4 regions of the Clostridium sp. FP1 genome follow, and region 4 is predicted to be linked to each of the others. Evidence: riboswitches for the same ligand, from Rfam matches in the RefSeq annotation. Region 4 holds a riboswitch; each other region holds the start of a gene.
The links. A riboswitch is a leader RNA that binds a small molecule or an ion and turns the genes downstream of it on or off. The one in region 4 is predicted to bind glycine.
Positions count from the first base shown of each region.

Region 1: it holds a riboswitch for glycine, as region 4 does, so the genes downstream of both, G9F70_RS21155 (GrdX family protein) here and G9F70_RS19930 (APC family permease) in region 4, are expected to answer to the same signal.
Region 2: it holds a riboswitch for glycine, as region 4 does, so the genes downstream of both, G9F70_RS17600 (alanine/glycine:cation symporter family protein) here and G9F70_RS19930 (APC family permease) in region 4, are expected to answer to the same signal.
Region 3: it holds a riboswitch for glycine, as region 4 does, so the genes downstream of both, G9F70_RS03110 (sulfide/dihydroorotate dehydrogenase-like FAD/NAD-binding protein) here and G9F70_RS19930 (APC family permease) in region 4, are expected to answer to the same signal.

Region 1 is NZ_JAAMNJ020000001.1:4,438,459-4,446,811, forward strand. It holds gene grdB (glycine reductase complex selenoprotein B) at 178-1,485, opposite strand; gene grdA (glycine/sarcosine/betaine reductase complex selenoprotein A) at 1,612-2,088, opposite strand; gene G9F70_RS21140 (glycine/sarcosine/betaine reductase component B subunit) at 2,159-3,445, opposite strand; gene G9F70_RS21145 (thioredoxin family protein) at 3,522-3,851, opposite strand; gene trxB (thioredoxin-disulfide reductase) at 3,951-4,877, opposite strand; gene G9F70_RS21155 (GrdX family protein) at 4,906-5,283, opposite strand; glycine riboswitch at 5,459-5,602, opposite strand; gene G9F70_RS21160 (tRNA (cytidine(34)-2'-O)-methyltransferase) at 5,988-6,455, opposite strand; gene G9F70_RS21165 (MutS-related protein) at 6,601-8,190, opposite strand.
Region 2 is NZ_JAAMNJ020000001.1:3,595,769-3,604,121, forward strand. It holds gene G9F70_RS17595 (phosphoribosylformylglycinamidine synthase) at 1-2,907, opposite strand, end outside; gene G9F70_RS17600 (alanine/glycine:cation symporter family protein) at 3,133-4,476, opposite strand; glycine riboswitch at 4,599-4,723, opposite strand; gene G9F70_RS27070 (hypothetical protein) at 4,778-4,900, opposite strand; RNA gene rnpB (RNase P RNA component class A) at 5,075-5,449, opposite strand; gene G9F70_RS17610 (Nif3-like dinuclear metal center hexameric protein) at 5,499-6,314, opposite strand; gene G9F70_RS17615 (tRNA (adenine(22)-N(1))-methyltransferase) at 6,305-6,994, opposite strand; gene G9F70_RS17620 (PH domain-containing protein) at 7,006-7,893, opposite strand; gene rpoD (RNA polymerase sigma factor RpoD) at 7,993-8,353, opposite strand, start outside.
Region 3 is NZ_JAAMNJ020000001.1:595,419-603,771, forward strand. It holds gene G9F70_RS03085 (acyl-CoA dehydrogenase) at 1-866, shown strand, start outside; gene G9F70_RS03090 (electron transfer flavoprotein subunit beta/FixA family protein) at 880-1,662, shown strand; gene G9F70_RS03095 (electron transfer flavoprotein subunit alpha/FixB family protein) at 1,676-2,686, shown strand; gene G9F70_RS03100 (3-hydroxybutyryl-CoA dehydrogenase) at 2,812-3,660, shown strand; gene G9F70_RS03105 (iron-containing alcohol dehydrogenase) at 3,991-5,157, shown strand; glycine riboswitch at 5,443-5,546, shown strand; gene G9F70_RS03110 (sulfide/dihydroorotate dehydrogenase-like FAD/NAD-binding protein) at 5,686-6,555, shown strand; gene gltA (NADPH-dependent glutamate synthase) at 6,555-7,937, shown strand; gene gap (type I glyceraldehyde-3-phosphate dehydrogenase) at 8,281-8,353, shown strand, end outside.
Region 4 is NZ_JAAMNJ020000001.1:4,139,373-4,147,725, reverse strand. It holds gene G9F70_RS19950 (hypothetical protein) at 76-228, opposite strand; gene G9F70_RS19945 (YjjI family glycine radical enzyme) at 617-2,113, shown strand; gene G9F70_RS19940 (YjjW family glycine radical enzyme activase) at 2,106-2,942, shown strand; gene pepF (oligoendopeptidase F) at 3,141-4,940, shown strand; gene G9F70_RS19930 (APC family permease) at 5,358-6,695, opposite strand; glycine riboswitch at 6,852-6,949, opposite strand; gene G9F70_RS19925 (hypothetical protein) at 7,401-8,353, shown strand, end outside.

The sequences.
Region 1 (8,353 bases), 300 kb from region 4:
TTTAATATATGTACATTAATTTTAAAAGTTTTAATGCACAATCCACAATATAAACTTCGCTAAGTAAAATATAGAAATTAAGCTAAATTGTACATTGTGCATTGTGCACTGTACAATGTGCATTGGATAAATAATTAGGGAACTTTAAAGTCCCCTAATTTATTTATTAATTAAAAATTAGTCTTCAAATACTTTTTGGCTTTCTACAGGAGTCTGCAACGCCACTAATGCTTTTTCCACTAATTTTCTTCTTAATTTAAACTCATCTTCCTTGCTTAATGCAGGGTTTCCAAGTGGGTGAGGAATAGCAATTGTAGGTATAATTCTATTAGCACCAACAGTTACTGAAACTGGAGTAATAGTACACATATGAACTACTGGAAGTCCAGCTCTTTCTATTTCTTTAACTAACGTTGCACCGCAACGTGTACAAGTTCCTCATGTTGAAGTTAATATAACTGCATCTACACCATCCGCAATTAATTCTTTAGCAGTATCTTCACCAAATTTCTTAGATGATGCAACTGCTGTACCATTACCTACTGTTGAATAAAAATATCTGTGTAATGATCCTATTTTGCCTTCTTTTTCTAGTTGTCTTAATACATCTACTGGAATAACTCTATCTGGATCTTCATTAGCATATACTGGATCGTGTCCACCATGTGCTGTTTCATGAGTTTCAGACGTCAAGTCCATTATTCCTTCTATGTCATATTTACATATTTTAGAAGCACTTGAAGATTCTATATGATCAGGGTTTCCTTTTGGAACAATACCACCAGAGGTAACTATTGCTATTTTAGCTTTAGTTATATCAAGTATAGGAGCATTTGGTTCAACTCTATCAAAAGTAGGCATTTTGAATTCTGTTACAAATTCTTCTCCCTTTAACTTCTTAACAAGCATATCAACCGCTCTTTTAGAACCTCTCTCACTGGCGAAATGATTCTTTCTTATACCTCTTTCGATATAATTATCTTCAGTAGGCATTCCTACTTCTTCACCTTTAGCGAGTTTTAATGCGAGTGCTGCCATCTTAGGTAATGCATCCCTCATACCAACTGCACTATTTCTAGTTGAAACTATGTACAATTGTTTTTTATACATATCAGCACCTGGATTTTCTACATACATTCCAGTCATTACTGGTATATTTAATTGCTGCTTCACCGCTGCTGCCACAGCTCCACAAGCAATACCATATCTTCCTGCATTAAAAGCAGGACCTGCCATAAATAAATCAGGATTGTATTTTTTCACCATCTCAATTATTTCAGCTTGAGCTTCTTCTATGTTTTCAGCAAAATATGAGTCACCACAGATTATAGTAGCAACTATTTCTGCGCCACCTTTAGTTAACAAGCCATTTAGTCCCATACCTGGTCCTACAAAGCCTTCTCTAACCTCTGGTTTAATATTTGCTTTTTCTTCTCCGCCTATTCCAGCGTAAAATTGATTTATATAATGTACGATTTTTAACAAGTATTTCTCCCCCTTTCTAACGGGAATTGACAATTTTATTTTAACTATATTAATATAAGTTAACTTACAATTGGCAATCTTATGGTATTTATACTAGAGTATCTCATCTAATTTAAATTTATAATTTTAAACAGTATATTTTGAGAATTCTTCTCTAATTGGTTTAACTTCTCCGATTATTTCATCTACTTCTAAAACCATTTCCATCATGCCACATTGCTCTTCATAAATTGCCTCATCACATTGATCTTTAATTTCTGTTTCAACTATGTGGTATACTGCAAGGCCTAGTGCAATTCCAGCCAGTGGTCCAGCGTATGTTGGATCTCCTGCTGCTACTGTTTCTGCTGAAAGTCCTGATGCTTCAGCTTCAGCTCCTCCAATAATTACTACCATATTTTCAGCGCCAAACTTTTCAGTAAGGTCTTTTACTCTTTGTTGGATCTCCAGATCCATAGCTCCTGCGGCTGTTCAGACAAAGCATTCTGTTGATGCAAATACTACTTCAGCTCCAGCAGATTTAACGCAAGCTTCTATTGCTGGTCCTGGTATTCCGTCTCTATCACCAATAGCGATAACTTTTTTCCCTTTTAACATTTTCATCTTCCTTTCTTGTTTATATTTATTTTCTAGTAACTATAATTTAACGCTATATCTATATAATTAAATAATTTTAGTATCCTCTAGCTGTTAAATTATTAAATCCAACTTCACTAGTTGCACCAGTTATAACTTGAATTTCAGCAAAGATAGAACCATCTGCTCCTAAACTTCCCATGTGTCCACCAGCTATTATATCAGCAGCTTCCATATGTCCAATAATTTTTTTCATTGGAGGAAGTGTAATTACTTCATTAGCATTTCCACCAGTTACAACTGCATCACCATGTGGTGTTGAGTCAGCTAGGGACTGAGAACTTCCATCTTGACCAGCATATTCATCAGTTAAAAGTACAGTTTTAACTCCTTTTGCAGTTATCTTATTACAGTTCATAACAAGGTCAGCATCTGGATTACCAAAACCTTCTTCTGAAATTATAGCAGCATCTGCTCCTATGAATTCAACTAATTTTGCAACCATATTTGATGATCTTTCTTTATCTGCTAAGTATACATTTTCATTTGTTATTATACATCCCATAAAGTTAATATCCTTGCCATGTCTCTCATATAAATCTTCTATTATTGGATGATTCATATGCACGTAACTTGGGTTCTTGTCACAAGCCGAAACACAGTTACCACTTACTATTGCTCCATCAAATATTTCTGTTGGATAGATAAAAGTAGGTATTATCTTTTTAGCATCTACTCCATAAACATAAGTATCATGTAATAAACCTTGTGTTTGAAGCATATATACATATACTACTTTTGGCAGTTCAGGGTATAGTTTAATTTGCTGGAGTAATGGCAATGTTTCAAATGTTTTTATTTCATCTGGTTCAATTTTCTTACCAGCTTCTCCAAGATAAACAGCAGCTTTAAAGCCTACCATTCTTACAGCTTCTTCATGCTCATGTTGCAGTATTCCCTCTTTTGGCTCACAAGTAATTACTAAGTTGTTTGTTTTTGAGAAAGGTGTATATTTAGCTCCTTCTCCGCACATATCAACTATTCCTTCTTGGAATCCAACGATTTTACCAGTTGTTATAACAGCTGCTCCTTTAAGAACGTGAGTTCTTCCTGAACCTACTGTGTCAACTTTGTTTATAAATCCTGGGAATATTCCACCACCACCACTAACTTTAACTCTTGGTTCTATTACGTCTTTTACTGGAATTATTCTAACTTCTTCACCGGGTCTTGCTATGTCTAATTTAATCGTTTCCAGTCTTTCGTCTCCTGAAACCGCTTTTAATAATTCATCTTGATTAACATAAAGAATTCCACCCTCAACCTTTGTTTCTGGTCCAAACTGAATATCTTTAATAAATATGTTTCCTATTTCTAGACGCAAAACAATCACCTCCTATGATATTAAGTATATATATCTAATAGCTTATAGCTTTTTTACTATAAGCTTTAGTACCAAATTATAATGTATTATAATAATCTTTTATAAAGTTTTCTACATCATCTAATGAAGAAATTTTATCTGGTGTTATTGTAGCTGCTTTTTCTCCACCCTTATATAAAATCATTGTTGGAAGTCCTAAAACTCTTTGAGCTATAGCTGTTCTCCTTGCTCCACCAATGTTTAAAGAAGCGAATTTAATTTTATCTGAAAATTTTTCTTCTAGGGCATGAACTCCTGGCATAAGTTCTATGCAGATTTCACATTTATCTCCCCAAAAATCTACAAATACTGGTTTTTCAGATTGTAATACTTCTGCTTCAAAATTTTCTTTATTTAATTCTACCATTACTAATGACCTCCTAAAATTTTAATTGTAATTGTTTCATATATATATATTTAAAAGAATTATGCCTTTTATTTAAAAGGATAATACCCTTTATATAAGCTAATTAAATTTATCTTCAATGTAATGTTCAGCATGAGTCGCTGCTATTGCACCATCTGCCGCTGCTGTAATTACTTGTCTTAATAATTTTTCTCTTATGTCTCCCGCTGCATATACCCCTGGTATATTAGTTCTCATCTCTTCATCAGTAATAACGTCGCCTCTCTCCGTCATATTAATCATACCTTTAAACAATTCTGAAATTGGAAGATATCCTACAAATACAAAACATCCATCTACTTTTAAATCACTGAGTTCTCCAGTTTTAACATTTTTTAAAACTAAACCTTCTAAAATTTCTTCGCCCTTAGCTTCCTGCACTACTGTATCCCAAATAAACTTAATTTTTGGGTTTTTAAAAGCTTTTTCTTGAAGTGACTTAGCACCACGAAGTTCATCTCTTCTGTGTATTACTGTAACACTTTCACCAAATTTAGCTAAGTATATAGCTTCAGACAACGCTGAATCTCCGCCTCCTAGCACTGCAATATCTAAATCTGTAAAAAAGTCAGCATCGCAAGTTGCACAATAAGAAACACCTTTTCCTCTTAGTTCAATTTCATTTTTAAATCCACCAAGTCTTGGGTATGCTCCTGTAGCAATTATAATTGTTTTGGCTTTATAAGTTTCTTTATTACACTTGATTACTTTAATATCTCCTTCAAGTTCAACTTCAACAACTTCTTCTTTAACAAATTGTGTTCCAAATTCTTCTGCTTGCTGCTTCATTCTTTTACTTAATGTTGTCCCTGTACATTCTTCAATGGAACCTGGGTAATTATCTAATTCATCTGTTGTAGTCGCTTGTCCACCAAATTTTGCTCTTTCTATTATTAAAGTATCCATTCTTGATCTTGATGCATAAAGTCCAGCAGATAATCCGGCAGGACCTCCACCAATAATTATAGTATCATAAATATGTTCCATAGCTATATCCTCCTTATTTTTCATATGTCTAATTTATTGCATGATCTATTAAATCAAAATCTATAAGTTGAAAATCCAACAATATCTTTTCATTCCACTGAGGCGTTTTAAAATCTTTTAAGAATTTCTCTGTGGTCATAATGCTCTCTTCTATTATAGATAACGATTGCAAGTCAACTCCACTTAATTTTTCTTTTGATATACAAATAGTTCTATAAGGCGTTTCATTCGGCTTTATACTGCTCATTAAAGGATGGGTTAATAATTTATGACCTACATGGATATTATCCCTAACTTTTCTCAAAATATCCATCATGGTTCCTTGAATAAATACTACCTTATATTTAATCTCAAATTTTTCTTTTGACATTGGATTATTTGTTACAATAATTAATGGTTCTATCAATTAATGCCCTCCTTATAGTTCTCTAGGATAAAACAACTGTTAATTGTTATCCCACCCACATAAAACACATTTTAGCACAACAAAAAAGACAGATATAAAAGCCCCTTGTGCCCTTATACTCTGTCTTTTAACCTGAGAGGTTTACTCCGTCGGTGCCATTCGCTTTCCAGAGGTATGTCCATTTTCGGTACCTTTTGCCTGAGAGATTCATGTTGCATAGGCTGCAATACTTACTCCTTCGGCTATCTTAAAAGGGTTAATTTTTTACATTAAAAAATTTATCCCGTGATAATTTAAGATCATCTCCCTAAAACATCATCCATTTCAATATTAAATTATTTCTGTAAATCTATCACATATTTACAGTATACACTATTTTTTTCACATTAACCATAATGTTTAGAATATTAACTATTTTAATTATCTATAGTTGTGATTTATATATCAAATAGTTTGTTATTTTTTTATCATTTGCAAAGCAGATTAAATATCTTTGTGAAACCGATTAAATAATACTATAATTTCATTTAATTAAATATATATATACATTTTTTAGTCTCATAACTCTTTATTGTTATAGTTTTAACCTTATCCATTTTATCCCTCCTTGCTTCCCTATGGGATGATATAACAATTATTAATTACTAAATACTCTAGCATATAAAAAAAATAACTAGTATATATACTAGTTATTTTAGGCTTCCTTATTTCATCTCGGGAAACCCAACTTGCCTAAGAGCTTCATATGTTGTAATAGCAACAGTATTAGAAAGATTGAGGGACCTAGTAGTTGTATTTATCATAGGTACTCGTATACACCTTTCAGGGTCACTATTCCGAACACTATCTGGAAGTCCTGATGACTCACGCCCGAATATTATAAAATCACCTTTTTTATATTCTACTTCTGAATATAATTTTGAAGCCTTTGTTGTAGAATAGTAGAAGGTTGCATCTTTATATTTTTCCCTAAGTGCCTCATATGAATCATGTATCTCAAGGTCTAAAAACGGCCAGTAATCGAGTCCTGCTCTCTTAAGTTGTTTTTCATCTAAACTAAATCCTAATGGTTTTATAAGATGAAGTTTGCAGTCAGTAAGCACGCAAGTTCTTCCAATATTCCCAGTATTCTGCGGTATTTCCGGTTGAAATAAAACTATATTTAAATTCATAAATTACTCCTCCTTGCACTTCTAAGCAGTACAACATTATTATTAATAATTTTGCTCCAATGACATAAGTATATACTGTCATATTACCTTACTTATAATTATTAGTAAAGACATAGGCCACTATTAGCCGCCCATGTTTACTAAACTATAATAGTTTTTCAATTATCTCAGCTCTTTTATATGCCCTATCTGTTATTTCTTTTGGATAACACATGTATTCTAAAAGTTTAATGGCATTTCTTGTTTGAGAAATTCCTTTTTTAATCTTATAATCAAAGCTTAAGCCCTTACCCGTATCAACAGTTTCACTAAAATAGTAAAACTCATAATTTTCTTTTAAAATATCCGAGAGTTCTCTATCATGTGTAGCTACAATTGAAATACTTTTTCCACGGTTTATATATGTTAATATTTCCGCTGACATAGAAATCCTCTCTATGGGATTTGTGCCCCTAAATATCTCATCTATAGGGCAAAATACCGGCAAATCCTTTTCTAGCGCTTTAATTATTCTATGAATTGATTCTACCTCTGCCATAAAGAAACTTTTCCCCTTTGTTAAATCGTCACTGGGGCTAATTGATGAAACTATATTGAAAAAAGGAGCCTGGTACTCTTTAGCTAAAACAAAATAAAAGCTTTGAGCCAAAATCATATTTACTCCAAGCATTCTTAAAAAAGTAGACTTACCAGCCATATTTGTACCTGTAAGCACAATACCTCCTTTTTTTATATTAATTGAATTCCCAACAGCATTCTCTATAAGGGGATGTATTCCTTCCACTATATTTAAAGTAATTTCTTTTATAAAGACAGGTTTTACATACTGTTCCATTAAATCATATTTATAACCAGAAATAGAAATTAGTGCTTCTAATTCTCCGACTATATAGTAAAGGTCCATTAAAACTTCTTTTTCTTCTTTTATTTTGTCAGATATAGAATAATAAGCACTTTCTTCTAAGAGAAAGAGCACCGAAAGAGGTTCAAATAATCCTGCCCACATATTTATAAATCCTATTAATCTTGTGCCCCTGTCTATTCCCTTTATGGATTTAAGTATTCCTGATATTTTATCCCTATAATAAACAATATCACTGTTATTTATACTTACAATTTTTTTAGCTGCTACAATGTTTTTTCTTAAATAGAATATCCCATTAGTCTTAATAGCCTTTACTTCTCTAGTGTTAATATTAATATTAATATAGCTTAGTACAAACAGTACTATCATAAATTTCACATTTACAAGTATTGCGAGCAATATTAACGTTAATGGAACTATTTTACCTAGAAAAGTATAGATATAATATTTAGCCTTACTTATTGTAAGATCATTTTCTATCATATCTAAAAAACCATTTTTAAAATCGTTATTTAAGTTAAAGAAAATGCACTGAAGACTCTCCCTTAATTCACTATTTTCTTTAAATAATTGAATTAATCTCCCTCTTTCTTTTAACTTATCTTCCGACCTTAGTGGGTTTCTTAGCATTGAATATAGTGCTGCCTCTCCCGAACTGCTATATGCCCTATCCAATTTTTCATATATCTTATTCATATCCAAATCAGACCATGTTTGGTTATCTAAAGTGTAATCATTTTTTTTACTCATATCAAAGAATTTTCTAATCTTCTCAAAACTTCTTGCCTTGTCCATATCTTTGTTATGATCATTTCTTATTAATCCTAAAACTCTTTTATTTAGGTATTCCTTTAAAGTATTTAAAAACATTTTTCCTATAGTCAAGTTAATTCCCCCCTGTAGCATTTCTATACATTTACTATTCCAATTGTACCATAGTATAGAGTTTTCTCAAAAAAAATCGCCCCATTATTTACTTAATAATGGGACTTAATGTTACTATTCAGCCTCTATGTATTGTTACTTATTAACC
Region 2 (8,353 bases), 540 kb from region 4:
ATTATTTACTTTTGTAGTAAATACACTCTCCAGCGTACCTTCCCAATTGCATAATGCTTCCTCTAAACTAATAGTTTCTGAAAGCACCGTAATAACTGGCTCCTTTTGAGTATTTCCAAGTACTACAATATTTGCATTGTCTTTAATTAGCTCCTGAAGTACGCAATTATCAATTTCCATTACTATACTGCCATAATCCTCTTTGAATATCTGCTCTACCTGAATACCTCTTTCAAATTTAAATCCTATTTTATTACCAAAACACATTTTTGATATTGCCTCTGCTAGGCCTCCAGTTCCTACTGCATAAGTTGATAAAACCTTACCATTATTTATTAATTTCTTTACTAATTTATAGTTTTGCCCAAGCTTTTCAAAATCAGGTAATCCATCGCCGCAAATATTTGCATAAATTAAAACTACCTGACTATCATGCTTTTTAAACTCTGGAGATATAACCTTGTCTGTATTTACAAGGTCCACCGCAAAAGATACCAAGGTTGGTGGTACATTCATATCATTAAAAGTACCTGACATGCTATCTTTTCCACCAATAGCAGCTATACCAAATTGTTTTTGCACATGATACGCTCCAAGCAGTGCTGAAAATGGTTTACCCCATTTTTGTGGATCCTTTGACAATTTTTCAAAATACTCTTGGAAGGTAAGTTTAACATTTGCATAATCTGCACCATTTGCTACTACCTTTGTTACAGAATCTATTACCGCATAGGCAGCTCCGTGAAAAGGACTCCATTTAGATAATTTAGGATTATATCCATAGGACATTATTGTACCAGTATTTGTATTTCCAATAAGGACAGGCAATTTTGCTACCATAGCCTGAATTGGTGTTTTCTGAAACTTGCCACCAAAAGGCATTAAAATTGTTCCTGCTCCTATAGTGCTATCAAATCTCTCAACTAAACCCTTTTGGCTACAAACGTTAAGGTCTTGTAATGTATCATTCCATAATTTTTTTATTGATTTTTCGGAATTTCTTTTTATATCTTTCGAAAAATAATATTCACTTTCACTTGGTGCTGATACTTTTACGTCTGAACACTGCTTAACTCCATTTGTATCTAAAAAGCTTCTACTTACATCAACTATAGTTTTTCCCTTCCATAGCATTTTAAGCCTGTTGTCATCAGTTATTTGCGCTACTTCCACAGCTTCCAAATTTTCCTCTTCTGAAAGTTTTATAAATAGCCCAGCATCCTGGCGTCTAACAACAACAGCCATACGTTCTTGTGATTCTGATATGGCAAGTTCTGTACCATCTAGACCATGGTATTTCTTTGGCACAGCATCTAAATTAATTATAAGTGCATCCGCCAGTTCCCCTATAGCTACAGACACTCCACCTGCACCGAAATCATTACACCTTTTTATAAGTTTTGTAACTTTAGGATTTCTAAATAGTCTTTGAATTTTTCTCTCTGTAGGTGCATTCCCCTTTTGAACTTCTGCTCCTGAAGTTTGTAATGAACTATCACTATGCTGCTTAGATGAGCCTGTAGCTCCCCCACATCCATCTCGGCCTGTTTTTCCACCAAGAAGTATAACGCTATCCCCAGCTATTGGCGTCTCACGAACCACATTTTCATAAGGCACTGCTCCAATAACCGCCCCTACTTCCATTCTTTTAGCCACAAAGTCTTCATCATAGACCTCGGAAACTAGTCCTGTGGCAAGTCCTATTTGATTTCCATAAGAACTATATCCATGAGCAGCTTCAAGGGTTATTTTTCTTTGAGGGAGCTTTCCTTTTATGGTATCTGAAATCAGGCTTCTTGGGTCACCGCAGCCTGTAACACGCATTGCCTGATATACATAACTCCTACCTGATAATGGATCTCTTATGGCCCCACCAAGACAGGTGGCTGCCCCTCCAAAAGGTTCTATTTCAGTGGGGTGATTATGGGTTTCATTTTTAAACATTACAAGCCACTTTTCCTTAACTCCCTCAATGTCCGCTTCTACAATTATACTGCAGGCATTGATTTCGTCTGAGACATCTAAGTCCTGTAACTTTCCTTTTTTTCTTAACTCTTTCATGCCAATAACTGCCATATCCATCAATGTGACATCTCTACCTTTGTCCCCATAAACAAACTCTCTAGTATCTAAATATTCCTCGTAAGCCTTTTTAATTGGCTCTGAATATTTCCCCTCTTCTATATAAATATCCTCAATCACAGTATTAAAGGTAGTATGCCTACAGTGATCTGACCAATAGGTATCTATAACTTTTATCTCCGTTATGGTTGGGTCTCTCTTTTCAGTTTCCCTAAAGTATTCTCTGCAGTATTTTAAATCTTCAAAGCTCATAGCAAGACCCTTATCATTTAAAAATTCTCTTAAGTCCACCTCATTCATATCAATAAAGGATTCTACCGTAGCTACTTCCTCTGGTTCATCAAAAATTTGCTGTAAATCACTTTGCTTTTCTAAACCTGTTTCTCTAGAGTCTACAGCATTTATACAATATTCTTTAATCTCATCTATTTCACTTTTAGTAATATTACCCTTTAATATTATAACTTTTGCTGTTTTAACTATAGGTTTATCCTTTTGAGTTAAGATTTGTATACACTCCGCAGCAGAATCTGCCCTTTGATCATATTGTCCTGGCAAATATTCAATAGCAAATACGCTTTCTCCGCTTTCAATATTTAGCTCTTCATCATAAACCTCATCTACTGTAGGTTCTGAAAATATTGTATTTCTTGACTTTTGATACTGATTTTCTGATATTCCCATAATATCATATCTATTAATTAATCTAAGCCCTGTAAGGTTCGCTATACCTAGATTTATCACTATATCCCTTAATAATCTTTCACCTTCAACATTATAGTTCGTTTTTTTCTCTACATATAACCTATATATCTTATTTTCCATGATTAATACCTCCAAAATGTAAATTTATACGAATATTAAACATTAAATATCTTTTATAATTCGTTATAGTTATAGTATAGTATATTTTCTCTAATTATAAAAGCTTATTTTACTATAATTCCATACTTTTCTGATTTTAATGCCTTTTATAATATAAATATAATGCAAAAACAGGATGGCACAAATATGCCATCCTGTTTTATTCTAAAAAATATATTACTAAATTTAGTTTTTCTTTTCAAAATCATCTTCGTAATTTTTCAATGTCTTTTTAACTAACGCTGAAAGTCCTAACAATGCAATTAGATTTGGTATAACCATTAATCCATTGAAAGTATCTGCTAGTTCCCAAACTAGGTCAACCTTTAATGCTGCACCTAATACTATAAATACAAGAACTAAACATCTATATAATGTTAATGCTTTTTTCCCAAATAAGTATTTAACATTGGCTTCTCCAAAGAAATACCAAGCTACTATTGTAGAAAAAGCAAAGAAGAATAATGCTATAGCTACAAATGGACCACCAATACTTCCCATTCCATTAACAAAAGCTTTTTGAGTTAAAGCTATACCAGTAGTTTTTCCATCCATTGCCCCAGTAGTTAATATAACCATTGCAGTTAATGTTAAAATTATAAAGGTATCAATAAATACACATACTATTGCAACAAGGCCCTGCTGAGCTGGATGAGCAACCTTTGCAAGTGCGTGTGCATGTGGTGTTGATCCCATTCCCGCTTCATTAGAGAATAATCCTCTTGCAATACCGTATCTCATAGCTTCTTTTACTCCTACTCCAATTAAACCACCAGTAGCAGCTTGAGGGTTAAAAGCTCCTACAAAAATCATTTTAAATGCTGGTCCTAAATTAGCAATATTCATTATAATGATTATTACGCTTCCCAATATATAAAACAAAGCCATAAATGGAACTACTTTTTCAGTAAAGGCTGCAATACGGCCTACTCCCCCAATAAAAATCATACCAGCTAAGGCTGCAACTATAATGCCCATGATAATTCGAACATTAGTATTTGAGCTTATTGCTGCACTTATTGAATTAGATTGTACCATATTACCTATAAATCCCAAGGCAATTATTATAGTTACTGAAAAAAATGCTGCTAGCTTTTTGCTTCCAAGACCTTTACTAATATAATAAGCAGGTCCTCCTGTCATCTCGCCGTCAACTTTTTCTTTATATTTTTGAGCAAGCACCGCTTCTGCAAAAATAGTTGCCATTCCAAAGAAAGCACTTAGCCACATCCAAAATATTGCCCCTGGTCCTCCTGATACTATAGCCGTTGCAGCCCCTGCTAAATTTCCTGTTCCTACTTGAGCCGCTATTGAAGTTGTCATGGCTTGAAAGGATGACATTCCGTCCTCTCCTGCTTTATGCCCAAATTTAACTCCACCAAAAGTCTGTTTAAATGCATCTTTAAATCTTCTGACTTGGACAAATTTTAGAGTTACTGTAAAGTAAATTCCAGTACCACATAATAAAAATATTAATACATACCCCCACAAAACACCGTTAATGTCTTTAATAATTGATAACAAGTCCATAAATACACGCCCCTTCTAGTTATTTAATTTTTGCATAAAAAAAATTATACCAATTAATATACTGTGAGACTATTATACTTTTAAAGCACACTAAAATAGAGATCAAAATAAAATGACCTTTTGCAAATAACCCTGTCCTTTTACCTGAGAGCTTCACTATTCCAGCACTCAATCACATAGAATATGTAATTAAATAAGGTTTAGCTTTCTCCTTCGGTGCTATAAAAGTCTCTCCAGAGGTTTGTCCAATATTAGTACTTTTCCAAATGGATACCTGAAAGCTTAACTTCTTCGGTGGATGTTATGGATTAAGCTTTAATTGTTGAATTGCTTTTAAACTTAATTTCTTATACATCTCTCTCCTAATATTTTCATCCAAAATTATTAATTTGTAATCATTTACACTACTATACCATATTTTCATCTTTATTTCATTTATTTTACAAAATAATTTAAATTTCTCTTTTTTTTTAATTTATAACATATATATATACAACTGTATATACATTATTCTACATATTTAAATTTAATATATTTTAAAATTACACTTTTCTATACAATAAAAAAAACACCCACTATAAAGTGAATGTTTTCTATTGGTACGATTAAGCCTATAAGCCGAGTTCTGTATTAGACAATCATCTATCTAGGCCTATTGTTACCAATAAGCTCAAGCGATACACCCGAGAACGAGACGGGCAGTCTCATGATGTTCTCCTATTCGATCTTGCTCCAGGTGGGGTTTACATAGCCGCAAAGTCGCCATTGCGCTGGTGAGCTCTTACCTCGCCTTTCCATCCTTGCTAGTATATTCAAATATTTAGCAAGCTAAACTACTAGAATACCTTTAGCGGTATATCTCTGTTGCACTTTCCTTAAAGTCGCCTTCACTGGGAGTTACCCAGCACCCTTGCCCTATGGAGCTCGGACTTTCCTCTCCGCAATACTGCGCAGCGATTGTCTGACTTACTCGCAAAATAATAATACCATAATACTCGCTTAAATGCAAATGGTATTTTATACTACATAGTTTTATATGGATCCTGGGATATTTGAGAAACTATAACCTCATTATCATACCCATCTTGTATCAATTGTTTTTTAAGTTTTTCTCCAAATATTTGTAGAGGTATCCACTCTGTTGCAAAATGTCCAGCATCAATTAAAGCTATATGTTCCTCTTTTAAATCGCAAGCACCGTGATACTTAGTATCCCCTGTAATAATGCAATCTGCACCTAATTTTATACTATCATAAAAAAAGTCTTCTCCACTGCCATTTATAATAGCAATAGTTTTAATTAAATCATTATGATGGCCTACATATCTTATAGCTTCCGCTTTAAATGTTTTCTTTACATTTTCACATAATTTCCCCAGCATAATAGGTTCATCTAAGCAAACTAATCTACCAATTCCAGAATGACCTTCAGAGCAATTATAATTTTTTGATGGCTGAATAATCTTGTATTTATTAAACCCTAAAATCTCAGTGGCAATATCATTTAACCCACCGCATGCAGAATCTAAATTTGTATGACTAGCATACACATTTATCCCATTACTGATTAGCTCAATAATTTTTCTACCTACCAAAGTATCCCTGGTAATAGTTTTAGGTTTAACAAAAAGAAGAGGATGATGGATCAATATAAAATTGCATCCACTATCCACAGCTTCTGAAATTACATCTATTGTACAATCTAATGCAATTAAAATTTTCGTAACCGTTGCATCACTGTCCCCAACCATGAGTCCTACATTATCATAATCCTCTTTTAGTGTAGCCGGGGCATACTTTTCCATAATATCTTCAATAGTTCTTACTTTTAAAAGCATTTTAAAAACCCCTTAAGTCTTTTTATAACGTGATAAAGCTCCATCTTCCTATTTTTAGATAAAATTGTATCATCATTTAAACTATCATATACTTTTGAATATTTTTGCATCTTATACTCTATAAAACTTTGCATTACTGTGTTTTTTTTATCTAATAATATTTTACTTATCTCATAATAGATACTATCCAAAATTATAGGTTTAGTATCATATTTCACCTTAATAATTTCATAAAATTTACCATCATCATTGCAAATTTCTTCATCAAGGATATTATATCCTGCTATATACAAATACTCTCTCAAAACCTCAGCATTCTGAACCGGCTGAAGTATCATATATTTAAATTGTTTAACCAGATCTAAGTCAGCTTCTAATATATCTCTTATTAAATTACCACCCATTCCTGCAATAATAGCTATCTGGGCCTCACCATTATTAACTGTAGATAATCCACTTCCTAGTCTACAACTAATTTGCGCACTTAGATTATTAAGAGTAATATTATTTTTGGCCTTCTCAACAGGACCTTTATTTATATCAGAGGCAATGGCACTTTTTATTACACCATTTTTCACTAAATAGATAGGAACATACCCATGGTCCGTTCCTACATCAATAACACTATCGCATTTTTCTATCATATTTACAATTGCTTTTAATCTTATGCTAAGATCCATATTTTTCATCCTTATCTAAAGTTAATTAATATTTTAAACTGTATAATTAAAAATATCATTGATATAATCAGTGACATATAAATAAATTTATATGCTGATTTTCTATCATATTTCGCACTAAAATAGCTTGCATAATACATACAAAATAGTAATGCCATATTTAATACCCCGTAAATCATCTGGGTAAACGCAAATTGTTTACCTGTTCCCATTTTTATTGGGTTGAAGTTTGCATCGAAGTTTAAAGGCATAGTATTAGGTATCATATGCTTTAAATATAATATAAATGGATTCAGGGTTAAAATTAACGTTAGTGCACTTACTACCATTAAAGGTAAAATGAAATGCCTGTCTTTATGAAGATTATAACTGTTATTCACCTTATATTTCCATTCTACTCTACTTACATTGTGATATGCTAGTGCTTTTTCAAATTTTTCATAATCTACAGGAGATATTGCATAATTCATATGCTCTGTTTTCAAATAAAAAATTTTTTTATTATTTGTAACAAACATTCTAGATATCCCAATTTTATCAATTACAAATCTGCCCATAGCAAAGTTACTTATGGCTATACCATTAAGCTTAATCCCTTTAATTATACCACTTGACATAGTATATCCTTCAATTTGATTTAATGGTAAAATTATTTTTTTTAATGACCCAATAGCATATATGCCAATATTTTGGTCATCAATAGTGCATTTAAGTGATGAGTAAAGTAGCATATAGTATACTTGATATATATTACATGACACTAATATAAGCTTTAACAGGCTAGCTACAATATATGAATCCGTAAATTTTAATAATATTAAGATCAATATATTATATAATGCAGTGATAAGCACCATAAGCCAGAGCCCGCGTCCTCCTTTAGATATATAACTATCCATTAAATCACCTTCTTAAGCTACATTATACCATATTCAAATCCACCTTGTAAATGTTTATCCATAATTTTACACAGAGAAAAAACACCTTAAGTAAGGTGTTTAATCTAAATAATCTTTTAGTTTTTTGCTTCTACTTGGGTGTCTTAATTTACGTAGTGCTTTAGCTTCAATTTGCCTTATTCTCTCGCGAGTTACATTGAATTCTTTACCAACTTCCTCAAGAGTCCTTGCGCGTCCATCATCTAATCCAAATCTTAATCTTAAAACTTTTTCTTCTCTAGGGGTCAATGTATCTAAAACGTTGATTAATTGCTCTTTAAGCATTGTAAATGCAGCAGCTTCTGCTGGTGCTAGTGCATCATCATCAGGAATAAAATCACCTAAATGACTATCTTCTTCTTCACCTATAGGAGTCTCAAGTGATACTGGTTCTTGTGCAATTTTCATTATTTCCCTAACT
Region 3 (8,353 bases), 3.5 Mb from region 4:
CATTATGCGCGGGCCCAATAGACATGTTTGGTTCATTAGAGCAAAAGAAAAAATATCTAATTCCACTTGCAAAAGGTGAAAAATTAGGTGCGTTCGGATTAACTGAGCCGAATGCAGGAACAGATGCGTCTGAGCAACAAACTACAGCGGTTTTAGAGGGCGATAATTATATATTAAATGGTTCGAAAATATTTATCACGAATGGCGGAGTAGCGGATACATTTATAGTCTTTGCTATGACTGATAAGAGCAAAGGAACAAAAGGAATTACTGCTTTCATAGTTGAAAAAGAGTTTCCTGGATTTTCAATTGGTAAACACGAAGATAAATTAGGAATAAGAGCCTCTTCAACTACTGAACTTGTATTTGAAAATTGCATAGTTCCAAAAGAAAACATGCTTGGAAAAGAAGGAAAAGGCTTTGGTATAGCAATGAAAACTCTTGACGGAGGAAGAATTGGTATAGCAGCTCAAGCACTAGGAATTGCAGAAGGAGCACTAGAAGCAGCAGCTAAATACATGAAAGAAAGAAAACAATTTGGAAAACCTCTATCAGCATTCCAAGGTTTACAATGGATGATGGCTGAACTAGATGTTAAAGTTGAAGCTTCAAAACTTTTAGTATATAAGGCAGCATGGAATAAAGATAATGGCCTTCCATACAGTTTAGAAGCTGCTAGAGCAAAATTATACGCATCAGAAACAGCTATGGAAGTTACAACTAAAGCTGTTCAAATCTTCGGAGGATATGGATATACAAAAGAATATCCAGTAGAAAGAATGATGAGAGATGCTAAGATAACTGAGATTTACGAAGGAACTTCACAAGTACAAAAAATGGTTATCGCTGCAAACTTATTAAAGTAGGAGGGGATTAAAAGTGAATATAGTTGTATGTTTAAAACAAGTTCCAGATACAAATGAAGTTAAAATAGATCCAAAGACAGGAACCCTTATAAGAGAAGGAGTTCCATCAATCATAAATCCAGATGATAAAAATGCACTAGAGGAAGCACTAAGATTAAGAGATAGCGATGGCGCTTATGTAACCGTTATAAGTATGGGACCACCACAAGCGGAAAAAGCGCTAAGAGAAGCACTAGCTATGGGAGCGGACGACGCAATATTAGTATCTGACAGAGCATTTGCAGGAGCAGATACATTAGCTACATCACATGCACTGGCAGCAACTTTGAGGAAATTAGACTACGATGTAGTTTTTGCAGGTAGACAAGCAATTGATGGAGATACAGCGCAAGTTGGTCCGGAAATAGCAGAACACTTAGGTCTTGCTCAAATAACTTACGTTGAAAAAGTTGAAATAATTAAGGGCGGATTAAAAGTTAGAAAAGCTTGGGAAGATGGATATGAAAACATAGAAGTTAAAACACCGGTTCTTTTAACAGCTATAAAAGAGTTAAATCAGCCAAGATACATGAATATAAAAAACATTTTTGATATGTATCAAAATAAAGAAGTTAAAGTTTGGAATGCAGATATTATTGGAGCAGATAAAGCTCTTCTTGGACTAAGCGGTTCGCCAACAAAGGTTAAGAAGTCTATGACTAAAGAACCTAAAGGAAACGGAGAACTTGTAAAGTTACCACCTAAAGAAGCAGCTCAGTATGTAGTTTCAAAATTAAAAGAAAACCACTTTATTTAAGGAGGGATTTAGCATGAATATAGAAGATTATAAAGGAATCTGGGTCTTTGCTGAGCAAAGAGATGGAGAACTTCAAAAAGTATCACTTGAGATTTTAGGTAAGGGACGGGAAATAGCAGATAAATTAAAAGTAGAATTAACAGCGGTAGTACTTGGAGATAAAACAGATGCTATGACGGCTGAACTCATAGCATTTGGCGCAGATAAAATTATAGTAGCTGAGCACCCACTACTCGGCCACTTTTCAACTGATGCCTATGCAAAAGTTATTTGTGAACTTGCTATCGAAAGAAAGCCAGAAGTCATATTTATTGGAGCAAGTTATTTAGGAAGAGATTTAGGACCAAGGGTAGCAGCAAGACTTTCAACAGGACTTACAGCTGACTGTACTTCCTTGGATGTAGATACAGAAACTAAAAATTTACTTATGACAAGACCAGCATTCGGAGGAAACTTGATGGCTACAATAGTTTGCTCCGATCATAGACCACAAATGGCTACTATTAGACCAGGAGTTTTTGAAAAATTAGCTAAAGATAAAAATAGAACTTGCAAGATTGAAAAAGTTACTGTAAATCTAACAGAAGCTGATATCAGAACTAAAACTTTAGAAGTTGTAAAGCTTGCTAAAGATATAGCAGATATTGGAGAAGCTAATATCATTGTATCTGGTGGTCGTGGCGTTGGATCTAAAGAGAACTTTGCAATACTGGAAACACTAGCAACTAGCCTAGGCGGAGTTGTTGGAGGATCTAGAGCAGCAGTTGAGAATGGTTGGGTAGATAAATCACTTCAAGTAGGACAAACAGGAAAAACTGTTAGACCAACTGTGTATATAGCTTGTGGTATATCAGGAGCAATTCAGCATTTAGCTGGTATGCAAGATTCTGATTTTATAATAGCTATAAACAAGGATGCATCTGCACCTATCATGAAAGTTGCAGATATTGCAATAGCTGCAGATTATACAAAAGTTCTCCCTGAAATGGTAGATCAAATCAATGCATTAAATGATGAAAAATAATATAATTAAATAGCTTTAATTAAAGTGAACTTGCTCTAATGCTAGAATTTAGTATTAGAGTAAGTTTTAAAAAAAGTTACTACTTTTAGTTTTAAATAAAATGAAATTTGAGGAGCGTGTTATTTATGGAAAAGATTTTTGTACTTGGAGCTGGAACTATGGGAGCTGGAATTGTTCAGGCGTTTGCAGCTAAAGGATATGAAGTAATAATAAGAGATATAAAAGATGAATTTGTAGATAAAGGACTTGCTGGAATCAAAAAAAATCTAGAAAGATTAGTTAGCAAGGAAAAAATAACAGTAGAAAATATGGAAGAAATACTTTCAAGAATCACAGGGACTACTGATATGAGTTTAGCAGCAGATTGTGATTTAGTAGTTGAAGCTGCTGTAGAAAACATGGAAATCAAGAAAGAAATTTTTGCAGAACTCGATAAAATCTGTAAACCAGAAACTATTTTATCATCAAATACATCTTCACTTTCTATAACAGAAGTGGCAGCTGCTACAAATAGACCTGATAAGGTTATAGGAATGCATTTCTTTAATCCAGCACCAATGATGAAGCTTGTAGAAGTAATAAAAGGAATGGCTACATCTGAAGAGACTTTTAGTCTTGTAAAGGAAGTGGCTATATCTATTGGAAAAGATCCTGTAGAAATTGCAGAAGCACCAGGATTTGTGGTAAACAGAATATTAATACCAATGGTCAATGAAGCAATAGGAATATTTGCCGAAGGTATTGCATCAGCAGAAGATATCGATAAAGCAATGATGCTAGGAGCTAATCACCCAATGGGACCACTAGCACTAGGTGACCTTATAGGACTAGACGTATGTCTTGCTATAATGGATGTTTTATATAAAGAAACTGGGGACTCTAAATACAGAGCTCATAGTCTTTTAAGAAAATACGTTAGAGGCGGATTATTAGGAAGAAAAACTAAAAAAGGATTCTTTAATTATACAAGATAATATAATATTTTAATATGAGAAATGAATCTAGAGAGCATTATAACTTATAGCAAGTTATAATGCTCTTGTTTTTTGTACTTGCTAAAAATGCAAATTATCTATATATCAAACATGTAAGGTTTAAGTAAAAAAAAGTTAGTATTCAAAACTATTTTACCAAATATATCAAATTTTGTCGTTTGAAGGTTGACTTTAAATTGCTGACGTTATATAATTAACAATGTAGTTAAACAAATAACAAAGTTGGCGTAAATGTTGATAAACATATAAATATAAAAGTATATAAGTATAAAAACATATGATTCTATATATAAATAGGGGGGAAATATAATGAATAGATTTACACTACCAAGAGACATTTATTTTGGAGAAAATTCATTAGAAGTTTTAAAAACTATAAAGGGTAAAAAAGCAGTAATAGTTACTGGTGGAAGCTCTATGAAAAAATTCGGATTTTTAGATAAGGTTGAAGAGTATTTAAAAGAAGCAGGAATTGAAGTTAAGCATATTACTGGAGTAGAACCAGATCCATCAGTAGAAACAGTTATGAATGGTGCAAAAGTAATGAGAGAATTTGAGCCAGACTTAATAGTATCAATTGGTGGGGGCTCACCAATTGATGCAGCAAAAGCAATGTGGATTTTCTATGAATATCCAGAATTTACTTTTGAACAAGCGGTTATACCTTTTGGTCTTCCAGAACTAAGACAAAAAGCTAAATTTATAGCTATACCATCAACTAGTGGAACAGCAACTGAGGTTACAGCATTTTCAGTAATTACCGACTATAAAGCAAAAATAAAATATCCACTAGCAGATTTCAATTTAACACCAGATATAGCAATAGTTGATCCTGCACTGGCTCAAACAATGCCACCTAAATTAGTAGCGCATACAGGCATGGATGCATTAACTCATGCAATTGAAGCTTATGTAGCAGGACTTCATTCAAGCTTTTCAGACCCATTGGCAATGCAAGCTATAACTATGATTAGAGAAAATTTATTAAAGTCCTTTGAAGGAAATGAGCAGGCAAGAAATGAAATGCACATTGCGCAATGCTTGGCTGGAATGGCATTCTCAAATGCACTACTAGGAATTGCTCATAGTATGGCACACAAAACAGGTGCTGTATTACATATCCCTCATGGCTGCGCAAATGCAATATTTCTTCCATATGTTATAGATTTCAACAAAAAAGCTTGTGGAGATAGATATGCGGCTATTGCAAGAAGCTTAAGTTTAAGTGGAAATACGCAAGATGAATTAATAGATTCATTAACTAATATGATAAGAGATTTAAATAAAGTTATGAATATACCATGTTCTTTAGCTGAATATGGAATAACTAAAGAAGAATTTGAAGCAAATGTAGATTTTATGGCTGAAAATGCTATAAAAGATGCATGCACAGGATCTAACCCAAGATCAATAAATGTGGATGAAATGAAAAAAGTATTTACTTGCACATTTACAGGAGAAAAAGTTAATTTTTAGACTTAAATGATTAGAATACAGTAATATAAAATAAATTTGCAATTTTAAAAGATAATTTTAAGTTGCAAATTTATGCTATTTTTATGCTACTTATAGAAAAAACAAATAGGAGATAGGCTAGTTTATGTTGACTATATACGTAGAAAGACTTAAACTATAAATGTAATTTAATATGGGTGGATGATAATTGTTGGAGATATCCCATATATTTTGGGGTAACCGAAGAAGAAACGAGTAAATTTTGCTAAGAATTACTCGGAAGCTTTCAGGTAGAGTACAATAATTGGACATGTCCCTGGAGAGATCCATTTAATATGGGCATCGAAGAAGAAACTCAAATAGGTTACTATTTTGAGGAAACTTTCAGATAAAAGGACAGGTAGTGAATAGCATTAGTATTTCTATGCTCTTTACTGCCTGTCTATTTACTTTAGGTATCTAAACAAAGATGCCTTGCAATCGTTTTACTAATAAATATGTTGCAAAAAAATTAAATATAAAATCATAGATGAATATGGAGGAATAAAAATGTATAAAATCATTGAGAAAAGAGCATTAGCACCTCAAATATTTTTAATGGATATTGAGGCGCCAAGAGTAGCTAAATCAGCAAAACCAGGTCAATTTGTAATTATCAAAATGGACGAAAAAGGTGAAAGAATACCACTCACAATCTCTGACTATGATACTAAAAGAGGTACAGTTACTATTGTAGTTCAAACAATAGGCTGTTCAACAAAAGAAATGGAAAATTATGAAGTTGGGGACTCGTTTTTAGATTTTGTAGGACCACTTGGACAAGCATCAGAATTAATGAGTGAAAGCATTGAAGAACTAAAGAATAAGAAAATTATTTTTATAGCAGGTGGACTTGGAACAGCTCCAGTTTATCCTCAAGTTAAATGGTTAAATGAGCAAGGTGTAAAAGCAGATGTAATAATAGGCGCAAAGGCTGAAGAATATGTGATTATGGAAGAAGAAATGAAGAGTGTAGCAGGCAACGTTTATCCATGTACTGATGATGGTTCTTATGGATATAAGGGACTTGTTACAAATAAATTAAAAGATTTAGTTCAAAATGAAGGCAAAAAATACGATTTAGTTATTGCCATTGGACCAATGATAATGATGAAATTTGTTTGTAAATTAACTGAAGAACTTGGAATAACAACTATTGTAAGTATGAACCCTATTATGGTAGATGGCACGGGAATGTGTGGAGCTTGCAGACTTACTGTAGATGGTGAAACTAAGTTTGCCTGTGTAGATGGCCCAGAATTTGATGGTCATAAGGTTAATTTTGAAGAAGCAATGCGAAGACAAACAATGTACAAAACGCAAGAAGTTTCTAAAAATGAAGGCATTAAACCAGGCTGTGGATTAGGAGGTACTAAATAATGAGTAAAATGAATAGAGTGAAAATAGCAGAACAAGATCCGAAAATAAGAGCAACTAATTTCGAAGAAGTATGTCTAGGTTATACAGAAGATGAGGCAGTTGAAGAAGCTGCAAGATGCTTAAACTGTAAAAATCCAAAGTGCGTTACTAAATGTCCTGTAGCCATAGATATTCCTGGGTTTATTCAACATGTTAAGAAAAGAGAATTTGAAGAGGCAGTTAAAGTAATAGCAAAATATAGTGCATTACCAGCTGTTTGTGGAAGAGTCTGTCCACAAGAAACTCAATGCGAAAGCAAATGTATACTTGGAATAAAGGGAGAAGCTGTAGCTATAGGTAAACTTGAAAGATTTGTAGGTGACTATTCAAGAGCACATAATGTTGATATTTCACAAACAAAGCCTAAAAATGGTAAAAAAGTTGCTGTAATAGGAAGTGGCCCAGCTGGACTTACATGTGCAGGGGATTTAGCTAAAGATGGATATGATGTAACTATTTTTGAAGCACTTCATGAAGCTGGTGGAGTTTTGGTGTATGGAATTCCAGAATTTAGATTGCCAAAAGGAACAGTTGTTAAACATGAAGTTGAAAATGTTATAAAATTAGGCGTTAAAATAGAAACGAATGTTATTGTGGGAAGAACTGTAACAATAAATCAGTTAATGGAAGAGGAAGATTTTGTTGCTGTGTTTATTGGTTCAGGTGCAGGACTCCCAATGTTCATGGGAATACCGGGAGAAAATTTAAATGGAGTATTCTCTGCTAATGAATATTTAACTAGAAACAATTTGATGAAAGCATATAAAGAGGGTTACAGTACCCCTATTAGAACAGGCAGCAAGGTTGCTGTTGTAGGTGGAGGTAATGTTGCAATGGATGCTGTACGTACAGCAGTAAGACTAGGTGCAGAAGGTCATATAGTATACAGAAGATCAGAATCAGAACTTCCAGCAAGAGCTGAAGAAGTGCATCATGCAAAAGAAGAAGGAGTTATAATGGATTTACTTGTGAATCCAATTGAAATCCTAGGAGATGATGCGGGAAATGTTATAGGAATGAACTGTATAAAAATGGAGCTTGGTGAGCCAGATGCTTCAGGTAGAAGAAGACCTATAGCTATTAAAGGTTCAGAATTTGTAATTGATGTAGATACAGTTATAATGTCACTAGGAACATCACCAAATCCATTAATTGCATCAACAACAGAAGGTTTGGAAATTAATAAATGGAAGTGTATAGTTGCAGAAGATGAAACTGGGTTAACTTCTAAAAAGAATGTATATGCTGGTGGAGATGCTGTTTCAGGAGCTGCTACAGTTATTTTGGCAATGGAAGCAGGCAAAAAAGCTGCTAAAGCTATAAATGAAATGCTAACAAACTAATAAGAAAATAGATATTAAAAAAAATCCATAAACTTTAGTTTATGGATTTTTTTTTAATATTTATTTTTTTTAGATAATCAAAGCAAACATAAGCAATAAGTAGCTAATGGGATATATAATTACATATTTAGAAAAATATTGACAAATTTACTATTGACAAAAGTGTAGTACATTGATATAAATAGTATAGCACATAAAATTATATATATTGCATTTGATTGTAAACGGTTTAACATATTATATAAAACTATATTAAATACTGAAAATATGTGCGTATTTCAAATTATATAAAGAAATAATGTATCACAATACATAAAATAAGATGTATATTGGAGGAGTAAATATGTGTGTAAAAATCGCTATAAATGGGTTTGGAAGAATAGGAAGGGTTGTATTAAGAATTGCACAAGATAATT
Region 4 (8,353 bases):
TATATACTTTTGTTAGCATAAACTAAGAAAAAAACCTAACTTCAATAGTGTCTACGATTCTTATTTCAAGTCACTTTAAGCAGCTGTTATTTCTTCTGGTATTACCACGAGGTATGAGAACAATTCAACATAAATGCTGCCATTAAAATCTTTTTCTACTGGTTTAATCAGGCACACTCGACTTTTAAAGCCATTACCGCCAAGTTTCTTATCTGATTTAAAAAGCATAGTGGGTGAAGAATTTTTATGTGCTGCTCTTTCATCCAAATATTAGAAATAAATTCACTTTATAAAAGAGGTACGTATATTCTATTTGTGCGAATAAATAGAATTATAAAATAATTCCTATCCATTAGTACAGAAAACCTTTGCAAAAACACAGGATTCGATATAAAATATAATTAACAGCATATAATAGATTCATCCACTTATATGTTAAACAACCCATTTGAAAATGTGGTTAATAATCCAATAAAGTGGATTTGTTAACAACTTTCGGAAGTGAATTCGGCTAAAATAAAATGTCTATTGATTAGTAGATACTTATGCTTATATATGTTTAGAGACTTACCTTCCGAAAATGTGGTTAAAATAATTTAAATGGAGTGGTGTTATAATGAACAACATTTTAGAAATTATTAAAAATGGGACCCTAACTTATGAGCAAAAGGTACTAACTCTTGCACGAGCTGCGGAAGATAGTATAGATGTTTTGAACATTGAAAAAGATACTCAGAAACTTAGAGGTGAGGGAATAATCTGTGACCTTTTTGAAGGACATGCACCTTATAGGCCTAGGTATATAGTACCTAATTACGAGAAATTCATGAAAAATGGAAGTGAGTTTTTAGGCCTAACGCCACCTGTCGATATTTGGGAGGCTACAAATAGTTTATTAATATTATATAATCATGTACCATCAATTTCTTCATTCCCAGTATATATAGGAAATATTGATTATCTTTTGGAACCCTTTGTGGTTAATGAAGAAGAAGCTTTTCATGCTATAAAATTATTTTTAACACATATAGATAGAACTATAACAGATTCATTTTGCCATGCAAATATAGGACCAAAAGATACTAAAGCAGGAAGATTAATATTAAGGGCAGAAAGAGAACTACAAAATGCAATTCCTAACTTAACTTTAAAATACAGCACAGAAGATACTTCAGATGAGTTTGCTATTGATGCAATTAATACTGCATTAATAACTGCAAAACCAAGCTTTGCTAACCATGAGATGTTTTCAAGGGAGTTTGATAACAACTACGCTATAGCTAGTTGTTATAATGGATTAACAATAGGTGGGGGAAGTTATACACTATCTAGATTAAATTTGGCGACTCTTTCTAAAAAAGCAAAAGACCAAGATGAATTTATAAATATTATATTGCCGGATGCAGTAGAGAAAATGGCTGGGTATATGAAGGAAAGAATTAGATTTTTAGTAGAGGAAAGCGGATTCTTTGAAACTAATTTTCTGGTAAAAGAAGGATTAATCCATAAAGATAACTTCACGGCTATGTTTGGTATGTTTGGATTAGCTGAATGTGTGAATTACTTTATTGACGCATCTAAACTAGAAAATAGATTTGGACATGGCGAAATAGCCAATAATTTAGGTTATAAGATTATTGAAAAGCTAGAAACTGAGGTTAATAAACATAATGACCCTCATTGCAGTATATCTAAAGGGAAATATTTATTACATGCTCAAGTGGGTATTGATTCTGATATGGGGATAAGCCCAGGGTGTAGGATTCCTATTGGAGATGAACCTGATCTTCCTCAGCATATAGTGGAAGCAGCTAAATTCCATAAGTTTTTTCCTTCAGGAATTGGCGATATATTTAATTTTGATAGTACAGTTAAAAGTAATCCGGAGTATGTGCTAGATATTATCAAAGGCGCTTTTAAAAAGCAAATGAGATATTTTTCAGCATATTCTACAGATTGTGATGTAATAAGAATTACGGGATATCTTGTAAAAAGATCAGAAATTGAAAAGCTACAAAAGGGACAGCAGGTGCTACAGGATACAGTAGCATTAGGACTTGGAGCAGTTATGAATCAAAAGGTATTAGACCGAAAGATAAGAAAAAATGATTAAGGGACTAGTTAATCGAATTATTCCCTTTAGCTCCGTGGATGGACCAGGGAATAGGACTGCTATATTCTTGCAAGGGTGTAATTTTAACTGCTCTTATTGTCATAATCCAGAGACTATAAATATTTGTAATAGTTGCGGGGAATGTGTGAGTGCTTGCAATTATAGTGCACTAGAATTTAAGGCTCCTGATGTAGTATGGGATAAAACAGCTTGCAGTAGATGTGATGAATGTCTGAAGGTTTGCAAAAGAAACAGTTCCCCTAAAGCACAGAGCATGACTGTAGAAGAAGTTGTGCAGGAAATAGAGAAGAATAAATTTTTCATCTCTGGAATTACTGTCTCAGGTGGCGAGTGCACCCTACAAAGTGAGTTTTTAACAAACCTATTTAAGGAAGTTAAAAAGATGGGTTTAACATGTTTTGTGGATACTAATGGTTCGGTACCACTATGGGAACATAAGGAGCTAGTGGATGTTATGGATATGGCAATGGTAGATATAAAATCCTATAATAATGAGGAACATAAGAAACTTACAGGTATGGGAAATGCAACTGTCATAGAAAATGTAAAATATTTAGCTAATTTAAATAAAATCTATGAAATTAGAACGGTTATTGTTCCAGAAGTTTTAGATAATTTTAATAATGTAGATAAAATCAGCAAGCTTATTGCAACCTTAAATCCTGATATAAGATACAAACTTATAAAATATAGGCAAATTGGTGTAAGACTTGGAAGGATAAACAGTTACACACCTAAGGATGAGATTATGAAGGAATTAGGAGATATAGCAATGCATAATGGGTGTAAAAATATAGTTGTAGTATAGTTATATTAGGCAATTTAATAAATAACAAGTCAGTATGTTAGTCTATTTATTCCAATGTGTTACTAGAGACCTCACAAAATGTGAGGTTTTTTAGTTTGTGGATTTATTGTAAGTTATATGATAATATAGTTATAATATGGTATCTAATGATGTATTTTAGTGGATATTAAATTTACAAAATGAAAGAAGGGAATTTTAGTGAGTGAAGTTAAAAAACTTAAAACAAGAGATGAAATTGATAGTATGCATAAGTGGAAAGTTGAAAAAATGTATAAAAATTCTGCGGCGTGGGAAGAAGATTTTGAAACACTAAAATCTAAAGCACCAAATATGCAAAGGTTTTCAGGAAAACTGGGCAGGGCTGAAGATTTATTAAGCTTTTTAGAAAGCAATGTAGAAATTCTAAGACTTTTAGATAAATTGCTTGTATATGCACGTTTAAGAGGGGACGAGGATACAGCTAAGGCGGAGTTCCAAATTCTTAAAAATAAGGTTGATGCTTATGAAGCAGAAGCGTCTAGTATCACAGCATTTTTTATTCCTGAACTATTATCATTACCAGAGGGAACTGTAGATGAGGCAATTTGTAAGCTTCCAGAACTTAAAATATATGAATTTTATTTAAAAGATATTTTAAGTCAAAAGCCTCATACATTAAGTACAGAAGGGGAAAAGCTTTTGGCCTCTGCTGGCGATTGTTTAAATGCACCAGAAAATATATTTGGAATGTTGACTGATGCAGATATGACATTTCCAAGTATAAAAGATGAAAAAGGTAATGAGGTTGAATTAACTGAAGGAAACTATAGTACTTTTATAAAATCAAAGGATAGAAGAGTAAGAAAAGATGCCTTTGAAGCATTATTTGGAACTTATAGTGGATTTAAAAATACTTTAACAACATCTTTAACATCTTCAATAAAGAATTTTATATTTAATGCAAAAACAAGAAATTATACCTGCGCATTAGAAAGTTCTTTAAAGCCCAATAATATTCCAGTAGGGGTCTATCATAATGTGGTGGATACTATAAATAACAATTTATCTTCACTTCATAAATACGTAAGCCTTAAAAAGAAACTGTTAGGGCTTGATGAAATTCATATGTATGATTTATATGTGTCAATAGTTGATGCTAAGGAGGATCATATTGAGTATGAAGATGCTGTTAAAATTGTATTGGATGGTATTAAACCACTAGGGCAAGAGTATTTAAGTATATTTAAAGACGGAATTAGTGAAGGTTGGGTGGATATATTTCAAAATAAAGGTAAATGTGGAGGGGCATATTCAGGGGGCTGCTATGACAGTATGCCATACGTACTTCTAAATTATAATTACCAATTAAATGATGTATCTACGCTTGCTCATGAAATGGGGCACTCTATTCATTCTTATTATTCAAGGAAGACTCAACCATATATATATTCTGAATATGTGTTATTCTGTGCAGAAGTTGCATCTACAACTAATGAATGCCTATTAATAGATTATTTAATTAAAAACGAGACAGATAAGAAGAGAAGATTGTTTTTAATAAATGAGCAATTAGAAGGAATAAGAACTACAGTATTTAGACAATGTATGTTTGCAGAGTTTGAAAAAATAACCCATGAAAACATTGAAGGAGGAAACCCACTATCGACCGAGGATTTATGTAAAATTTATCATGATTTAAACCAAAAATATTTTGGAGCAGAAATGGTGGTAGATGAGGGTATAGATATGGAATGGTCGAGGATACCTCACTTCTATAGTGATTTCTATGTATATCAATATACTACGGGTTTTGCAGCAGCTAATTCTTTCAGTAAAATGATAGTTGAAGAGGGTGAAAGTGCCGTAGAAAGATATAAGGACTTCTTAAAAAGTGGTGGAAGTGACTATCCAATAAATATTCTTAAAAAAGCCGGGGTAGATATGTCCACTCCAAAACCTTTGGAAGATACTATAAGAAGATTTGATGAATTATTAGAGATGCTGGAAAAAGAGATATAGAGTATAGAAGTTCTCCTCCGCGCCTTGTAAAAGAACTCTACACTAGAAATTTGATTAAGAAATTCTAATCTTTTGCAAATATAAAATCCCCTAGCGCTCACACTCAGCGTCCTGCTTCGGGTTCGCTAGCCTGCACTTCCTGTGCAGGCTCACGGAAACTTTATATTCGCAAAAGAAGAATTTCTAAATGGAATTTCAATAGTTTTTTCGTTTCTTATTGCAAGTCATTTTGGAGAAATTTCATACTTACTATTTATCTACTATTTTAAGCGTACAGCTGACAGACATAACTATAACGAAAGAAGCACAGGAATTAACCTGTGCTTCTTTCGTTATAGTTATTATCAATCCATTAGACCGTTAGGAAAAGTATATATTATGTAAATTGCAATTGTAATAATATATACTTTTCTGTTTTTATTTCTTTTTCTTAATATACCAATATACAGGCAATCCAATTAAAGTTATTGCAAGTCCTATAAGTGCGTTTGAAGTATCAGTCATAAGCGTACTTACTAGGATATATATACCTCCGATAATTCCGATGAGTGGAATTATTGGATATAGTGGTACTTTATAAGGTCTATCTAAATCTTTATGTTTTGTTCTTAATATAAATATACCAGCTACCGCCATTGTGAAGAAAATCCATAAAACAAAGGTTACAAGGTTAGTTAATTTATCAAAAGAACCGCTAAATACATATAAGCAAGCAATTACTACTTCGAATACAAAAGCGTTTAATGGAGTTTGATACTTTTCATTAACTTTTCCGAGGAATTTATCAAAAGGTAAGAGTTTATCCTGCGCCATTGCAAAAGGTATTCTAACTCCTGTCATTAGGTAACCATTTAATGTTCCAAAGATTGAAATTAATATACCTGCAGCGATAAATAAGGAACCAGATTTTCCGAATAAAACTGTTGCAGCATCAGAAGCCACTTTATTAGAACTTATAACAGCTGTTATAGGAACTATGTTTATAATTGCTAAATTAAATAGTACATACACTATTATAATAACCACTAACCCAAAAATTATTGATTTTGGTATGTCTTTTTTAGGGTTTTTAAGTTCTCCTGCTATATTACCTACACCTACCCAGCCATCATAAGCCCATAGTGTTCCAAGCATAGCGGCTCCAAATCCAGCACCAGCGGCTGCATTCCCTACAGGTAAAGAAAAACTGTGAGCTGTTCCTTTTATAAGGCCTAAAGCAATAATAATAAAAATTGGAATTAATTTTGCAATAGTTGCAACAAACTGAATTTTACTACCAAGTTTTGTTGATATAACGTTTGCAGTTGTAATAATAAATAACATTAATATTGCAAATAGTTTTTGTTGTATTGAATTCATAGGTACAAAATTAGTTGCTTGAGTTGCCAGGACTATTGCGAGTGCAGCAGCTGCTCCAGGTACATAAATAACAGTTTGTACCCAACCAAATAAAAATGCGACTTTTTCTCCATAAAGTTCTTTGAGATATATAAATACACCTCCGGTTTTTGGAATAGCTGCTGCTATTTCAGCTATAGTAAGAGCGGAAGCCATAGTTATAATACCACCGGCTACCCAAGCAAGTATTCCCAGGGTTGGAGAGCCCGCGTTTTTAAAGACAATGGAAGGTTTAAAGAAAATTCCTGAACCTATAACCATACCTATAACTAGAGTAATGGCTTCTAGTAAACCGATTTCTTTCTTTAGTGTTTTTGGTGAATTATTGATAGAATTTAGTTTTTTTGATGTTTCCAAAATAAATCATCCTCTCTTTTGTTAGCCTTGGAGTAATAGAAAATTGGTATTAATTAAAGACTTCAGAAGATTATTAATTAGTATGCTAGGCTTTCCTTCAAAAAAGTCATTAAAATATATAAAAACAGGGAGTAAAAGGGCGAGAAAAACAATGCCTTTTTACTCCCTGTCCTTTTATCTGAAAGTTTCATTAGATGATCATCTAAGTTGCTCCGTTGATGCCACATTTAAGTAGTCTCTCCAGGGGTATGTCAAATTATTGTACAAGGCGTAGTAAAACAGTAATTAGTCTGTTTTTTAGATGCCTAATACCTGAAAGTTTCAAAATAAACCACAAGCATAGATTTATTTCTTTCTTCTACGGTTACCCAATGCGGATATCTCCAATAATTATCATCCATAAATATAAATTTTATTATTTCTATATTATTTTAATAGGAAATTAAAATTTAGTCAACAAGATTTTTTTAGAATATTATTCTTTAAAAAGGAATCCTTTAGACTATTGGTTTTATAGTTTAAAGGTGTAAAATATAAATGTCCTAAAGCATACAATTTAAAATATTTTCTACAGCAGTATTTGAAAATTTGCAGTAAAATTTGAAGCGTTTTTTTTGTATGCGTCGTCTAATAAGTGAAAGAGTATAAATTTGTATGGGACATTAATAGATTTTATATTTAAATTACAATGTTGGAGGGATTATTATGAAATTCACAAAGAAAACAATAGCCATATTAACTTTAGGGGTGTTTATAAGTGGGAATTCTATGTTAGCATCTGCGAATACTATGAGCAGTCTGAAGAATGATACTAGCTTAAAGATTCAAGCAGTTAGTGAGAAGAATTCACAAAGTGAGAAGAAACCACAAATATTTTTCACAAGCACAGAGGGGATAGTTTCAGATGTACAAGCATCTGAAAGTAAATCTCGATTTACTATAAAAAATAATAAATCAAATAATGATAAGATTATACTAAATGTAAATGATGCTACTGAGATAATAAGTGCAATAGATGGTAAAAAATTAAGTTTAACGGACATTAAAGATGGAGTAAAAGTTAAAGTTTATTATGGACCTGCTGTTACTGCCAGCATACCACCAATGAGTACTGCTAATATGATAATAGTAGAGCAAGGTGAGGAAGAGTCTGGATCATGCAATTATGGAATAATTACTGATGTTTCTTTAATGAAAGAAAATAAAGAAATCACGGCACTTATGAAGGGTGAAATAGATACTAATCTTATCATAAGTGAAAAAACAGAAGTTGTAGATAGTAAAACTGGTAAAGTGGTAAGCTATAAAGATATCAAAAAAGGAACTAGAGTTATAGCATATTATAATATTACTACTATGAGCATGCCACCTATAGCAACTCCTAAAAAAGTTGTTATACTGTCTAACCAAAAGGATAAAGAATTAAGTGCTACAGCTACTGGATTGATTAGTGATATCAATATTCTCGAAGGGAGCAAAAATGAGATTATGGTATTGGTTAAGGGAGAAAAATCTAAAGATAATATTTATGCTGACATAAACTTTATTATAAATTCTAAAACTGAAATTATAAGCGAGAAGAGTGGTAATAAATTAACAATAGAGGCAATTAAAAATGATGCAAATGTGAAAGTTTACTATGATGGTGTGCTTTCTAA